DNA from 2 places in the Sunxiuqinia rutila genome. Region 1 is predicted to be linked to the other one. Evidence: riboswitches for the same ligand, from Rfam matches in the RefSeq annotation. Region 1 holds a riboswitch; the other holds the start of a gene.
The links. A riboswitch is a leader RNA that binds a small molecule or an ion and turns the genes downstream of it on or off. The one in region 1 is predicted to bind thiamine pyrophosphate.
Positions count from the first base shown of each region.

Region 2: linked by a shared signal. The riboswitch ahead of ACRD6K_RS11300 (TonB-dependent receptor) and the one ahead of thiM (hydroxyethylthiazole kinase) in region 1 are both predicted to bind thiamine pyrophosphate.

Region 1 is NZ_JBNGOT010000008.1:117,357-125,558, forward strand. Features, by position in the region: gene ACRD6K_RS11835 (DNA-binding protein) at 1-108, shown strand, start outside; gene ACRD6K_RS11840 (3-keto-disaccharide hydrolase) at 187-978, shown strand; gene ACRD6K_RS11845 (OmpA family protein) at 1,141-2,448, opposite strand; gene ACRD6K_RS11850 (porin family protein) at 2,536-3,036, opposite strand; gene ACRD6K_RS11855 (response regulator) at 3,640-4,893, shown strand; gene ACRD6K_RS11860 (sensor histidine kinase) at 4,985-6,658, shown strand; TPP riboswitch at 6,732-6,828, shown strand; gene thiM (hydroxyethylthiazole kinase) at 6,941-7,735, shown strand; gene thiE (thiamine phosphate synthase) at 7,738-8,202, shown strand, end outside.
Region 2 is NZ_JBNGOT010000007.1:281,172-289,373, reverse strand. Features, by position in the region: gene ACRD6K_RS11305 (carbonic anhydrase) at 72-614, shown strand; gene ACRD6K_RS11300 (TonB-dependent receptor) at 683-3,091, opposite strand; TPP riboswitch at 3,134-3,231, opposite strand; gene ACRD6K_RS11295 (Hsp20/alpha crystallin family protein) at 3,478-3,912, shown strand; gene ACRD6K_RS11290 (hypothetical protein) at 3,973-4,617, opposite strand; gene ACRD6K_RS11285 (zinc transporter ZntB) at 4,776-5,741, opposite strand; gene ACRD6K_RS11280 (glycosyltransferase family 2 protein) at 5,812-6,840, opposite strand; gene ACRD6K_RS11275 (hypothetical protein) at 6,854-7,276, opposite strand; gene ACRD6K_RS11270 (inositol monophosphatase family protein) at 7,387-8,178, opposite strand.

The DNA of each region.
Region 1 (8,202 bases):
TCAGTAGGGCTTCATATCGAACCAGGTCCCAACGGGGGAGTAGTATTAATTGACGACACAAAAATATTAGAACGCGCACAACAACTTATTGCAGAGCAGGTTCATTAAAAAACATTTAAAACATTATATTTAGGCTGCCTTATTTCGATAAGGCAGCTTTTTTTTCACCCTCTAAATTCAAAAATTATGACTCGAAACCTAAGCCTGCTAATTGTCTTAGCATTAAGCCTGAGTTTAAATGCTCATGCACAAAAAATGAAAGCGCTATTCAACGGTAAAAACCTCTCCAACTGGGAATTTTTTATTGGTACTGCCCTTACCGGCTTTGATGATCTGAAGGAAAAAGCCACTCCCGAAAGCACATTTTCCGTGGTAGAGCAAAACAACGAAAAGCTGCTTCGGATTTCCGGAGATGCAAACGCCTCCATTGCCACCAAAAAAGCCTATAAAAATTACCATTTCCGCATGGAATTCAAATGGGGAGATGACGTATACACGACTCGAAACAGCGGCTTACTTTACCACAGCGTGGGTGACTTTGGCGTTGGATTAGACACCTGGATGAGTTCCATTGAGCTGCAACTCATGCATGGCAATATTGGTGATGCCTATATGATGGGCGATCCGTATGCTGAAATTCCGGTTGAAAAAGAAGGCGACAAACTGGTTTACGCGGCCAATGGAGACCGGCTGGCCTTTGGAAATGACCAGAATGGCGGCAAAATTGCCCGCAAAGATTCGAACCAGGAAAAAGCAGTTGGGGAATGGAATGTTATTGACCTTTATTGCATTGGACAGAAAGCCCTTCATGTGGTAAATGGCGTAAAAGTGATGGAATGCGACAATATCGGCTTGTTGGTAAACGGCCAGGTTCAGCCACTCAGCAAAGGGAAAATTCAGATCCAGTCAGAAGGCGGCGAATTGTTTATCCGCAAAGCTGAAATCAGAAACATCAAATCGTTTCCGGACAATCTATAGTCCGACAAACTGCTCGCCCCTTTGGGGCTAAAACCAGACAAATATTAGCCTGCAGTATTCAAGGCAAGGATTGAAGCAAATAAAAAGAGGGATCAAAATTTGATCCCTCTTCAAGTCCGAATATAATTCAAAACTCAAATTCCACGCAAACTCTGCATGGGTTTATTTAACAAGCTTGAATTCAACTCTACGATTCTTTGCACGTCCTTCTTCAGTATTGTTTGAAGCAACCGGCTGAGATTTTCCTAAAGGAACAACTTTTACAATCCGGCTGGCAGCAATACCTTTTTCAACCAGGTACGTTCTTGCAGCATTCGCCCGACGCTCTGAAAGCTTCATATTGTAAGCTTCTGTTCCAATTTCATCTGCGTGTCCATACAATTCCACAGAATATTCGCTGTGGTCTTTCATCGTTTTAATCACCTCATCCAAACCAGCTTTAGCTGATGAAGTCAGGCTACTCTTATCAAATTCGTAATGAATGGCCTCTGGATTGGTAGCAACAACCGGACAGCCATTATTATCTGCCGGGCCAGCTTCAGTCGGACAATCATCTTCTTCGTCTACTACACCGTCGCCATCGCGATCATAAGGACAACCATTGCGGTCTACTTTATATCCACGAGGAGTATCCGGGCATTTGTCATCTTTGTCGGCAACACCGTCACCGTCACTGTCAGGACATCCGGCAAGTTCTTTCACTCCGGCAACATCCGGGCAAAGGTCATCTTTATCAGCAACGCCATCGCCATCACGATCCGGGCATCCGTTCAAAGCAATCTCTCCGACTTCAGTAGGGCAGTCATCTTTGTAATCTGGGACGCCATCACCATCGGTATCAATAGGACATCCATTCTTGTCAACAGCAACTCCTTGTGGCGTATTGGGACAGTCATCCTTGCGATCAGGAACACCATCACCATCAGCATCCTTCGATTTTCCGAAGCTAATTTCAATACCTCCAACTCCTTTCCAGAAGCTTTCAGTAAACGTTCCTTCATCTCTTGCTTTCTCACCTCTTAAGCCTTCAATAAATCCGGCTTCAGCAAATAATGAAACAGAAGGGCTCAATGGAAATTTAAAACCTAAACCAGCATCCCAGTTCAATCCTTCTGTTTTGTTGTCCATAATAATACCAGGACCACCATACAAGTAAGGCTGAACACTGCTGTTTTCTTTGAAGATATAACCGTTATTAAACTTGTATCGCAAGTTCAGGAAAGACGCAGAATAATCCAAGGTACTTGAAATTTCGCTGTTAGCAATTCCCAGGTTATTCAAAAGCATCAAATCGAAAGAAGGGCTTAACCACCGACTCAGATAAAACTCCGTTGCCAGTCCTGTTCCTTCAAGCGTGTTTCCATAATACGCTCCGGCTCCCAGGCCCAATCCCCACTTTTTATCGCGGTTTTGTGCTTGTGCTGTTTGAAAAAGCACTCCTACTGTTAAAATTAAAAGTAATTTTCTCATAATAAATTGATCATTGTTTTTAATTGTTTGTTTATCTCGTTTTGCGTGGACCAATGCATACAAAAGGCCATAACGCAATATTATTTTTTATAGTATGAAGGTCACTCCCAGTTTTCCACCGGAAAAAGCATTACCTCCCCCAAATTCAAGGTTGACACCAACCTTCTCCGAGAAATAATATCGACCTCCAACCTGGGCACCAAGTCCCAAATCCGAAGAATGAGAACCGCCATACCCTTTCGGAGAATTCCAGATGTAAAATCCCAAGTTTAATCCAGCGTAAAAGTCCCACTCCGAAGGAAGTTCCAATACCCGGTTAAAATGATAATTCCCGTTTCCGGAAATGCCAAGCACCGAATGGTCATAGTTCACATTGGCATAATTGTCGTTGTACGAACGATAAGAAAGCTCTCCTCCAATGGTGATATCTTCATGCACCCCATAGTCTAACCCAACATACAAAGGAACTCCCCAGGAAGATAATCCCACTCCCACATTCAACTGCGATTCTCCCTTGGCAATTGGCGCCTGCCCAAATAGTAATTGACTAAAAAACACAAAAGACAGAATGAGTATTTGTTTTTTCATGGCTATTATTTTTAAAAATATGATTTTCATTGGCGTTTTAAGTTTCGGATTTGCCTTCTCCTCCAAGTCTCCCTGTACTGACCACATGCCTTAACTAAGGCTTCGTTCCGAATTTAAATGCGTTCGGGAAACGGGCACAAAGCCGAAGTTACTGTAACCAATAAACACCAGAAAAGTTCCGAAAAAACACCACGCTATATTCATAACTAATTTATTGCGCATCAATTCTTTTCGAACAAAAAATTCGAGCACAAAAATCCGTAGATTTTAACTACCACGCACACTACCTCCCTTTACAATATCTATACGCCAATCCATACAACATCTATACACACGCTACAACCACCTATAAAACAAGTCAATAAAAATGGAAATTGACATAAAAGATGAAATAACATCGGCTACTTTATTTTAGCCCGAAAATAGAAGACTAAAAAAGCACTGTTCTTCTCAGAATTTTTTTGATTTTATACATATTTATGATAAGTTTATAGGATGAATAAAACCATTACTATTATAAAGCAACCTATCCTCAACTAGAAAATAATGGGAACAATCAGTCTATTGCTATGTTCCCTAATAAAAAATCTAAACCATGCACGAATGAGCAATAAAAAAATAATGCTTGTTGATGATGAGCCTTTAAACCTAAAGCTCTTTCAAAACATGCTGAAGGAGAATGATTTTCAGATCATCACAGCATCCAACGGGCAGGAATGCCTTGATCAGGTTCAGGTGGCTGCTCCTGATTTGATTTTGATGGACTGGAACATGCCCGTACTTGATGGGCTTGAAACATTAAAACGCTTGAAGCAGAACGAGCACACCAAAGACATTCCCGTCTTGATGATTACCGGCGTGATGACTTCATCGGAAGATTTGGCTTTGGCCATGGATAGTGGTGCAATCGATTTTCTGAAAAAACCCTTTGAAAAACTGGAGCTGAATGCCCGGGTCAAAAACATCATCTTGCTGTCGAGCACCCTAAAAATCCTAAAGGCCCACAACCATTCGCTGGAAGATAAAAGCATCTTCATTTCCTCCCTGCTCGAAAGCATTCCGCATCCGGTGATTTATTGTTCGCTGGAAGGAATCTTGCTCATGTGCAACCATTTTTTCGAGCAACTCATTGAAAAAGACAAGGCCGAATTGCTGGGAAAATCTGTCTACCGGCATTTCCTGAGCGACGAAATTGGATACCATGTTCAAAAAGATATTGAACTCATTCAGAGTGGCGTTGCCATAGCCTATGAAAAAAATGGTTTCCCGGGAGACAAAACATTTATTATCTCAAAAAATGTTGTACTTGACAGCCACAACCAACCTTTAGGAATTATCACTGCTTTCACCGACATTTCAGAACTGAAAAAGGCCAACGAAGAGAATATCAACAACAAAAAAATTGAATTGATCTCGAGCACGCTAAAACTAATGCACCTCAACGAGATGAACACCAGCCTGATCAACGATTTGGAAAAAGTACTGCCCCATGCCACCAAAGAAGGTCAGGAACAAATTCGAAAGATGACCGGCAAGTTCAAAATGAACATGGCCGAACAGATCTGGAATGATTTTGAAGCCCGTTTTGAGAGTGCTTTCGATTCCTTTTACCGCATCCTGCTGGAGCGTTTTCCAAACCTAACACCCAATGAGCGCAAATTATGCGCCTTGTTACGCTCTGGTTTTTCATCCAAAGACATTGCTGTCCTTACCTTTCAAAACCCGCAAAGTGTTGATGTAGCCCGCTACCGCCTGCGAAAAAAACTGAACCTGGTAAATGATGAAAACCTGACCGACTTTCTTCTTTTGATTGACAAACAACAAACTGACAAACAACCTACTACCACTGAAGTATAGATAAAGTATAGTTCACCAATTGATTTTCCTGCTGGAATATTTCGATTTTTGCAAAGCAAAATTCGAAAACAGTTAAAGGACGATTCCGGAAATGTCAAAATTAAAACTCCCCAAACGCCTGCTCACAGTAACCCTGTTGATGGCATTAACTCTGATTCTGATTGTTGGAATAATCATTAGCCTAATTAATGAAAAAGCCCAAATTCAGTTAGCACTAAATCTATCTCAGCAAAACCGGGAACAGCTTCTGAAAACAGAAAGCGTTACCGAATCGCTTTTGTTGCTGGAAGCCCGCTTTCAAGAGTACTGCATTACTTTTGAGCCACAAGCTTTTGAAGCCTACAAGTTTCATGTTCAGACACTCTCTGAAAACATCCGGCTATTACAGCAAGCTTTCGCGAATGTGTCTGCTGAAGAAAGTGACCACATTACGGGTATCCTGGATGAAAAAACCAAAGAAACAGACATTTATGTCCGGCTACGACAAATTACCGATTCCTTGATTTTTTCAGTCGCCGATCTGGAAGCACAGCAAACCAATCTGGGAAAGTACTCCCCACTCCCGGCTGAAGGACGGGTAGACACAATCAGCGTCACGGAAACACGGGAGAGTCATAAAAAAGGCTTGCTGGGAAAAATAAAAACGGCCCTCGTTGGTGAAAAAGTCCAGGAGCGTGTCAATACCAAACTTCTGGTGCAGTCTCCGCAAAGCCAGCCTGGAACAACTCCAAACCAACAAACAACCAGCCTGAATCCAAGTTCCGGGAACATCACAGAGCTGGTGAAGAAAGCCTATAAACTTAAAGAAAGTGAACTCAAACTCATTGCTATCAACAACAATCTAATCAGCGAAATACACCAACTTGTTGATGAAGTAAAAAGCCATATCAAAGCACAGGAGGTCAGGCAGAACAACTCCTTTCTAAACTCAGTCCAGAGTTCGACTAACTTTCTGCAAAATATCCTGATTGCCCTAATGTTATTGGCCTGCTTGCTTGCCGGATACATTTTCTGGCTTGCATTGAAGAACAATCGTTTTCAGGAAAATATTCTGACCCTAAACAAAAAGGTAACCAAGGATTCCCTTCAAAAAGACAAGTTTTTCTCCATCATCAGCCACGATTTGATGAACCCGTTCAATGCACTGCTCGGGTTTAGCGAAATGCTTAATGCGTCGATAAAAGAAGACAACCGGGAAGACACGACAGAGTATGCCTCCATTGTTCATCAATCGTCCAAACGCATCTTCAACCTTTTGCAAAACATACTCATTTGGGCTCGAATGCAGAATGGAAAAGTAAACTATTCGCCCAAAACTGAAAAAGTTGAAGAACTAGTTTCTGACACTTTATTGGTTCTAGCTCCAATTGCTCAAAACAAAGGAATTAAACTAACGTGGGAAGTGGAAAAAGAAACAACAGCCAAGCTCGACTCCAACATGATTAGCTCAACCTTGCGAAATTTAGTTACCAATGCCATCAAGTTTACCGCTAAGGGAGGAAGCGTAAAAATTACGGCCTCGGCTGATTCAAACAACTTAAACTTCGTTGTTGCTGACACTGGGGTAGGCATGTCTTCGGAACAATTAGCGAACCTTTTCAGAATTGATAAAAACGCCTCTTCGAGAGGGACAAACGATGAAACAGGAACGGGCCTTGGACTGATTATTGCCAAAGAATTTATCGATGCTCACCAGGGAAAAATTTGGGCAGAAAGTACTTTAGGAAAAGGAAGTCAGTTCTACTTCTCGATTCCACTTAGCTAATCATTTTAGTTGAGTATGATCAATTGGTCACGCAAGCGACTTTCGTTCTTCAAGAATATTTGATACTTTTACTGCATCTCGTTGGGGGTGTCCGCCAATAGGCGGGCTGAGATTATACCCCGGAACCTGAAATGTATAATAACAGCGGAGGGAAACGAGGATTGTATTTCAATTGACGATTAATTGAACGCTAAATACAAGCCGTTTCGCATTTCTGCGGAGCGGCTTTTCCTTTATAATCCCTTTAGCGGCAAGATTCGTTCGTTCCCAAAAATAAACGTCATGATCAATTCAAAATCGATTTATGCTGATTTAACAGCTTTAAGAAAAAACGTCCCCTTGGTGCATAACATCACCAATTTTGTGGTTATGAATAATACGGCCAACGCCTTGCTTGCAGTTGGTGCCTCCCCGGTGATGGCTCACGCCATTGAAGAAGTCGCCGATATGGTCGGAATTGCCTCTTCATTAGTTATCAATATGGGAACCTTAAACCCACAATGGGTTGACGGCATGCTTCAGGCCGGAGCTGCAGCCAGGCAAAAAGGAATACCGGTAGTTTTCGATCCGGTTGGTGTAGGCGCTACTCCTTATCGGAATCAAGTAGCGACCCAAATTATAGCCACATGCCAACCAAGCATTATCCGCGGAAATGCCTCCGAAATCATGGCTTTGGCAAAAGAAAATATAGCCACAAAAGGAGTCGATAGCACCATCGCTGCCGATTCAGCTTTAGAAGCGGCCAAGCGTTTGGCCAATCAAACCGGAGCAGTGGTGGTCATTAGCGGTGTGGAAGATTTCATCACGAATGGAGAACAGGTCATTTCCATTAAAAATGGCAGTACACTCATGCCCAGAGTAACCGGCATGGGCTGTACAGCATCTGCCATCACCGGAGCCTTTGCCGCAATCAACGAAGACGCACTTCAGGCTGCAGCACACGCCATGGCTGTGATGGGAATTACCGGTGAGTTATCAGCAGCTAAAGTTGCCGGCCCGGGAAGTTTACAAACCGTCTTCATTGACACCTTGTATCAACTTTCCGAAGAAGAAATTACCAACACCTTTATCAATTAACTATGATTCCTTTTGATTTGAGCCTCTACCTGGTAACCGATCGCGATTTGTCGAAAGGAAGGCCATTGGAATACATTGTTTCCGAAGCAGTGAAAGGAGGCGTCACCATGGTTCAGCTCCGCGAAAAAGACTGTTCATCCCGCGACTTTTATGAGCTTGGAATTCGGTTAAAAAGGTTACTCAAACCACAGAATATTCCGCTCATCATTAACGACCGCCTAGACATCGCCTTGGCCGTTGACGCAGATGGGTTGCACATTGGACAAAGCGATTTGCCTTGCGAGATTGCCCGGCAATTTCTGGGGAAAAATAAAATTCTGGGGCTATCAGTAGAAACCATTCAACAGGTTGAAGAAGCCAATGCTTTAGATATCGACTACATCGGAATTTCGCCCGTATTTGCCACCCCGACCAAAACAGATACGTTCACCCCATTTGGGCTCGAAGGCGTAAAAGCCAGCTGTGCA
Region 2 (8,202 bases), on a different contig from region 1:
TTTTATTTTGATTTTTTGAACCTTTAGGAGCCGGCGCGGTTGCTGTAGTTAATAAAATAGAACGAAAAGGAATGGCACAGCTGATCGATGTAAAAGACAAAAAAGATATTTTGCCCCAATACCAAAATACCCCTATTGGTTTATTGTTGGAATACCAAAATTTAAACAAGACTTTTTGTTCGTATAAAAATCCACAAATGCTGATTGGCATGTGCATGGATAACCGGAAAAACCTGTGGGTTCCGGATAACTTTGCCTACATTATCCGCTCGGGGGGTGCTAACCTGTTTTACCATGAATTCCAGGTTTCGTATGCTATTGGCGTTGGAGGTGTTCGCCACATTGCCCTGATTGCACACGACAACTGCGAGATGGTTCAGCTGGAAGATCGTAAAGATAAATTTATTGAAGGCATGGCGGCCAATGCCGGCTGGGAGAAAGATACGGCACAAATGCATTTTGAGAACCTCTCCCCCTTTTTTGAAATTGGAAATTCCATTGATTTCCTGGTGGCTGAAGCCCGGCGCCTGCGACGTCGTTACCCCAAGGTAACCGTTGCTCCATTATACTATAGCGCAAAGACCAGCAACTTATCGCAGATTGAAACAGAATAACCCCTGAATCATTGGTTTGATTCAAGGGTTATCATCTACCTAAAACTTAAATAAAACTCTTGTAACAATTAGAAAGTCAGCGTCAAACCGGTCATGAAGTTAATTCCGGCTTGTGGATAATAGTACGCCCAGGTTTTTTCTACCCCCTGCTCATACCAATTGCCCCCATAACCATTGTTTGAGTATTCCGCATCCAACAGGTTATTAACCTGAACAAATAAGTTGATTTTGCTGAAGAAAGATTCTTTCAAGATCAAGTCTCCGCGCAGGTTATTTACAAGGTACGCATCAATTTTACGATCTTCGCTGGAAGTATTGTCAAAGTACTGTTTGCCCACATACTTTGTGATCAGGCTGAATTTAAGAATCCTGGCCGGTTCATAGGCCAAAATACTGCTTCCCATAGTTTCGGGAGAATAAGCAATATTGGTTGTTCCTAAATACTTGGCTCCTTCGCTTTCATTCCAGTCTTCATCATAGTAGGTCGCATACTCCACGTAGTCTTTGATTTTATTACTACTCAAGGTGAAGTTAAAATCCCAGTTCAGATTATGGAGAATTTTCACCCCGCCAACAAATTCAATTCCGGCGCGGTAACTTTTATCCACATTGGTCATAATGCTGTTTCCAACATTGTTTTTCTCCCCCGTGGGAACCAACTGGTCGCGGTAATACATGTAGTACAAGTTGACACCAAAAGCGGCTTTGGTAGCGCTGAAGTTATACCCCAATTCATAGTCATACAAGGTTTCGGATTTTGGCAAAACGACAATATCCTCTTTTATTGCTTCCTTAAAAATCGTCCGGGTGGGTTCGCGATGCCCAATACCAAAGGAAAAATAAGCCTCCTGGTTTTGAGCCAAATCATAGAACAAGCCCATTTTAGGGTTGAAGAAATCGTATTCATGCGTCTGATCCAAAGCAATCAGATCGTCGTCCTGCCCGCTCATCTCGTAATTGATTCTGCGATATTGCAAGTCTCCGTAAACATTAAGTTTCTTAGCCAGTTGATAGTTCAACTTTCCAAAAACGTTGAAGTCCGTTTTTTCGCCCACATTGAAATACCATTCGTGGTCTTTTTCAGTGGTTCCGGCATTGCGCATCCAAATAATCTGTCCAAAGTGATCGCCATCATACTTATTCCAGGCACCCCCCAAACTGGCATCCAGTTTATTCCGGTTGTAATTCAACGAAAAAGTGGCTCCATAAAAGTCATTGTCCAACCACTTCCGGCGAATCAAATCCGTTTCCTCCAGGGTCTCTCCACCTATCGTTACATTTTCCAAACCATAGTCGGCATAAGCCTCATCTTCCTTGTACTGTTCGTAGTAGCCCTCTCCTGCCGTATAGTGCATGCCCACATTCAGGTTGGTAAACGCGCTTAACTGGGTGGAATAAAATACCTGGTAGTGATCCTGGAAATAGTTATCCGTCTGATCTTCGTAGTATTGTTTATTCCCAAATTCGTCGGTATACTCTCCTGCCGGGTTATATTTCCGGTCTTCTTCCGGATTTGGATTTCCCCACCAGCTAATTCCGGTACGCTGATCTCCGCTAATAATGTTTGCCTTGATAAGGCTCTTTTCGGTATAGTAAGCCGCACTGATGAAGTAAGACTCATGATCCACAAACGTATGGTCTACATAACCATCTGAATTGAGTTTGGAATAGCGCGCATCAACTGTAAACTTACCATCAATAAGTCCAGTTCCTGCTTTTATGCTGTTTTTGTTGGTTCCAAATGAACCGACCAAACTCTGAGCTTCCGCATATGGATCTCCATTAAACGTTTCGGTTTGGAAATTGATAGTGGCCCCAAAAGCGGCAGCTCCGTTAGTGGAAGTTCCCAGCCCACGCTGAATCTGCACATTGTCAACCGAGCTGGCAAAGTCGGGCATGTTCACCCAAAAAGCTCCCTGCGATTCGGAATCATTCAGCGGAACTCCATTGATTGTAACATTGATTCGGGTAGGATCCGTTCCTCGAATCCGAAGAGCAGAATAGCCAATGCCGGTTCCGGCTTCCGACGAAGTAATAACCGATGGTGACAATCCTAGCAGGTAAGGAATATCTTGTCCCGCTGCCTGGGCTTCAATATCCTCACGGCTTAAATCTGAAACCGCAACCGGTGTTTTAGCTCCGGCCCGGGTTGCCGAAACAATCACCTCTTCAGCAAGAATATCCAACGGAACCAAAACGACATCCCGAACAACATTCTTAGTCACTTTCAAATTGATACTCTGGGCTTCGTAGCCCATGTAAGAAATCCGGAGCGTGTAATTTCCGGCTTTTACATTTTCAAACTTATAAGCTCCATTAACATCAGCCGATGTTCCTTTGTAAGTTCCGGACAGCACTAAATTAGCGCCAACCAGTTTCTCTCCCGATTCATTCATCACTTTTCCGGAAACCGAAAACTGTGCGAATGAATACACAAACAAACACTGCAAAAGCAGCATTAATCCTAAACGTTTCATTTTGTGATAATTTTGGTTAAATAATAACCAATGAGGTAGGAATAGATTTCCTTTCGCCCTCCCTACGCCGGTACTAACCGGATCAGGTTCATTGGGTATGATCTCAGTCCGTAAAATCTTGGACACCCCATTGCGTAAATGTTGCCGCAAAGGTAGGAAGAAAAAACAAACTCTTCATTCTAAATAGTCCAACCAGCTTCCCTAAAACCTGAAAATAATTCAGAACCAACCGCTTAAAAGATGAAAATTTGACTTCAAAAACGACATTTTGACAACACAAATTATCATAACTACAGACTTCTGTGCTTAATAACAAACTGGAATGCGCTTTGCTGGAGACTAAGTGTTGACGCTGAAGTTAAACAAAAATAAAGGAGGATTTAGTTATGTTACCATTAATCAGAAACAAGCAAAGTGTTCCAAGTTTATTGGACGATTTCTTTGGAAGAAATATTTGGAATGATGTTTTTGATAGAACCGAGTGGAACTCAAATCCAGCCGTAAATGTTTATGAGAAAAAGAATGACTTCGAAATTGAAGTTGCAGCACCAGGACTGGATAAAAAAGATTTCCACATTGATCTGAAAGACAATATTCTGACCGTTTCTTCTGAGAAACAAGAAACCAAGGAAGAGAAGGATGGCGAAAAAGTGGTTTTTAACGAATTTAACTATTCTTCATTCAGCCGGTCATTCCGGCTTCCGGAAGGTGTGGATGCCAACAAAATCAAGGCAACACACAAAAACGGAGTACTGAAAATCACACTTCCCAAACGGGAAGAACTGAAAAAACAAGTATCTCGCATGATTGAAATTTCATGATCCCAAAAGGTTTAGTTTAGTTAGTAATTCTGAAGCCTCGCCAAACGGCGGGGCTTTTTTTTATTGCAACTGATTGGAAAGAATCTCGAAATTGCTGTTACGGCATACCGCCCGCAAAGTTTTTAATTCTGACTTACTACGCACCCCAATAATCCCGTAAACCGGTTTTCCTGGCATTAAAATCTGGTTCGCCAGTTGAAAATTCATTAACTCATCTTTTAATGTTGAGTTTTCTTTAATCCGAAAATCATCAACTTGTTCCGCAACAGACATGGTAAGTGAATCATACTCTTCATACGGATCATCATATCCCTCATCATCGTCGTCATCAAAGATCATGACTTCAATCAATGCCACCGGAAAAAAAAGAAACATCAAAGGAGATATACGCTGTCGTACCTTCCGAGCCAGCCAGGCATTGTGCACTAGCTCCACCTGCTCATCACCATTAAAAAAGGAAAGTTGCGTTCCATGGATTGGGTGCTTGCTGTTGTTGATTAAACGAATGCTGACAACATGAATGTTTTTTCGTTTTGCCCACCGTGCTCCTTGCTTATTGTTGGTTTTCTCAATAACATTATCAACATAACTAAAACTCAATTGGTTATCCATCTGCCCCACAGGATACGACCAATCCTGAACACGTGTAAGCGTCCGATGTTTTACAGCGCAAGAGCAACAAACGACAACGAGTAGTATAATCAACAACTTTCTTATTAACATGAGACTTTGGATAAAAGTGCATTCGAAGTTAACAAAAATAAAAAAGTAAGTTTACTTCCAAATTATTTAAACAGGCTTGCACTTAAACGACCACCAACAATTTCGGCAACTACTACAGAAAATTGGATTCCGATAGTTGTTTACAACCACTTGTTGCGTTTAAACAACCAAAACTGAAACCCCACCACCACCAAAAGAATCACTATAAATCCCAGGAAAGCCACAGGGCTTTCCGCTTTGGGAATACCTGCCAGGTTCACGCCAAGCAAACCCGTAAAAAAGCCGAGAGGAAGGAAAAAAGCAGCCACAATGGAAAGCACATACATGCGTTTGTTCATCTGCTCATTTTGCCGATTATAAAGCGTTTCCTGACTCACCGTCCCCATCTCGCGCGCGGCATCCAGCATTTCCAGAAAACGGATAAGCTGATCGGTAATCTCCCGGAAACGATGTTGTTGCTTAACGGTCAGCCAACTTGTTTTTTCCAACTGAAGCCGTAACAACGCCTCACGCTGGGGGACCAAAAAACGTTTCAACTGAATAATCTGACGTCGCACATTATGAATCTCATTGTGATAATCATGCTCTTCATCATCCAATACCAACTCCTCAATTTCAGCTGAACGATCTTCGATATCTTCCATCACATCACTCATGCGGAAGATTAGGCGCTCGCACAGAAAAACCAAGAAATGGCCTGTTGATTTGGGAGGATTTCCAGCTTCAACCTGTTGTATGACATCATTTACCGATATCATACTCCGCCGTTGACAACTGATAATCCGGTTCTTGGTAATTACCATGCGGATAGCCACCATATCTTCCGGATCAGCTCCTTCAGCCAGGTTCACCCCACGCAAAATTACCAACAAATCATCACCGGATACCGAAATCCGCGGGCGTGTTTCTTCTTTCAGCAAGGCATCGATAAACAATTCATCAATGCCTTTAAGCGAGCGAAGTATTTGGGGCGTATTCGGGCTGTTCAAATCGAATTGCAGCCACTGGTAAGTCTGTTCCGGAACAGGCTGATCAATCTGATTTTCGGGGACATGCTCAAGCTTTTTTGCCGCAGGAAAAATATTAAATCCGTGAAGTAATGCCATGATGAAATCCTATTAATTTCAATCAAGATACAAAGGATTTGCGATTAAGCATAAAGTTGATGAAAGGATTTTAGCGACTCATCTCGCGAAAGGTTTTCCGCCCTTGCAGGTAAAATTTCCAAATGATGCTTTTGCAAAGCACTTCATCATGCCACTGAGGGGTGGCTGCCTTCCTCAGCGCTTTGCGTTTTGCGCGAAGCTGCTTGTGTGATCGGTAAAAAGCATAATGCGCCTTCAGCACGCTCACGAAGCCTCCTCCGTTTCCTTCAGACAAAAGCTTAAAAGCCGCTACGCCATCCAGAATCATGCGGACCACCAACACTTTGTAGAATTTACGTCGGGGCAGGTTTTTATACAGCAACCACAGACTGTTTCGAAAATTCAGGAATAACTTTTTGGGGTTATCGTAAGCCAACGTTCCACCCCCCAGGTGATACACCCGGCTGTACGGAGTAAACTGAATTTTATAACCTCTGTTTTTCAGGCGCCAGCATAAGTCTATTTCTTCCATGTGCGCCCAGAAGTCAGCATCGAATCCTCCCGCCTCGTGAAAATAACGGGCATTGACGGCCATACAGGCACCGGTAGCCCAGAAGATATCAGTCACCTGATCAAACTGGCCTTCATCCTTTTCCAACACATTCAGAACTCGCCCGCGACAAAACGGATAGCCCAGTTTATCTATGAAACCACCGGCAGCTCCAGCGTATTCAAATTCATCTTTGCGTTTCCAGCTCAACACTTTGGGCTGCACCGCAGCAACTGTCGGATCGCTTTCCATCCGATCGATCAAGGGTTTTACCCACCCGACTGTAACTTCTACATCTGAGTTCAGCAAAATGTAATAGTCGGCCTCAATTTGCTGAAGAGCCACATTGTACCCTTTGGCAAAGCCATAATTTTCCTCCAAATGCAAAAGCTCAACCTGAGGATAATTTTCCTGAAGGAAACTTAATGAATCATCATCGGAATGGTTATCAGCAACAACGACGCTGACACCTTCATCCTGGCTATACTGAATAACAGAGGGGAGGTATTGATCAAGTAGTTTCCGACCATTCCAGTTGAGAATAACAATGGCAACACGCGGTGAATTCATGCCGCAAATATAGTCAGGAAATCAGAATCCGGGAAAGGATACTAATCAGGTTTTCTTTTTCAAGCCGATTGAGCATTTCCTGTACCTTGGCCAGTTTGTTTTTTTTGCCCGACTCGATGATGGCTTTTATCTCTTTAAACTGTTTGCCTGTTAGCTCTTCTTCCATCAATTCCCAGGCTTTTTCGACCGAGGATTCAGGTTGCGGCAAACCCAGGCTTTCCAATTCCATAATGGCTGCTTCCAAAATCTCATCGGCCTGCATTTTTACCGGATCATCCGTCTTTTCATTCCCGGTAGCGTCGCGTAAAGTCCAACTGGAATAATCATACTTCAGGGCGCCAATCATTTTTACAATGTTGTGGTCGGCACCAAATATGCGTTGCAAAAAAAGCATGGTCTGGTTTTTCCAGGCTTCCAGATCAAAACTTTTTTCCATCAGCTTTTCTTTTTGCTGTCTCAGTAAGGCAATTTCTTTTTCAGCCATCATTGCTTTTTTCTGCAATTTACTCTATTGCCCGACGTTGTACAACACCTTGTGCTGAAAAACTATCCCAAAAATTCATTGACCTTTTGAAAAAAGGCCGGAAAGTAATTTTTGTTTGAAGCCACAATTTCTTTTCCAAACAGGAAGTCATCTCCCCCTTTAAAATCGGAAACTTTACCCCCGGCTTCTTTCAGGATAATGATTCCCGCAGCCACATCCCAGGCATGTAAAGCATGCTCAAAAAAGCCATCAAAGCGGCCACAAGCCACATAGGTCAGATCCACAGCAGCCGAGCCCATGCGGCGCATTCCACGGGTTTCAATCATAAAAAACTCCAGCAACTTCAGGTAATTGCCCAGCATGTCGAAGTTATAATACGGAAAACCTGTTGCCAGCAAGGTATCTTCATGCTTTTCGGTTTTCGACACCGAAATGGCCTGCCCGTTAAGCCAGGCGCCGCCACCTTTCCAGGCCAAGAAAAGCTCATCCTGCCCAATCTCATAAACCACGCCTGCCACGGGCTCCTCACCGTCAATCAGGGCAATAGACACCGAATGTGGAAAAATTCCATGAATAAAGTTGGTTGTTCCATCCAACGGATCGATCACCCATTTCAACTGCTCGCCCGAGGCCGATGCTGTGCCTTCTTCGGTAATAAAACCAGCTTCGGGGAGCAATTTCCGAAGCGCACTCACAATCATTTCCTCGGCATTCTTATCCACATAGGTTACCAGGCTGGCCTTGCCTTTCAATTCAATGTCGTCGTTGGTTATTTTAAGTCGTTCCTGACGAACGAATTGCCCAACTTCCTGGGCCAATATTTCAATAGACTGGCAAATTGTCTTTAATTCCATCTCTTTGTTTTTAGTTTGAAATTG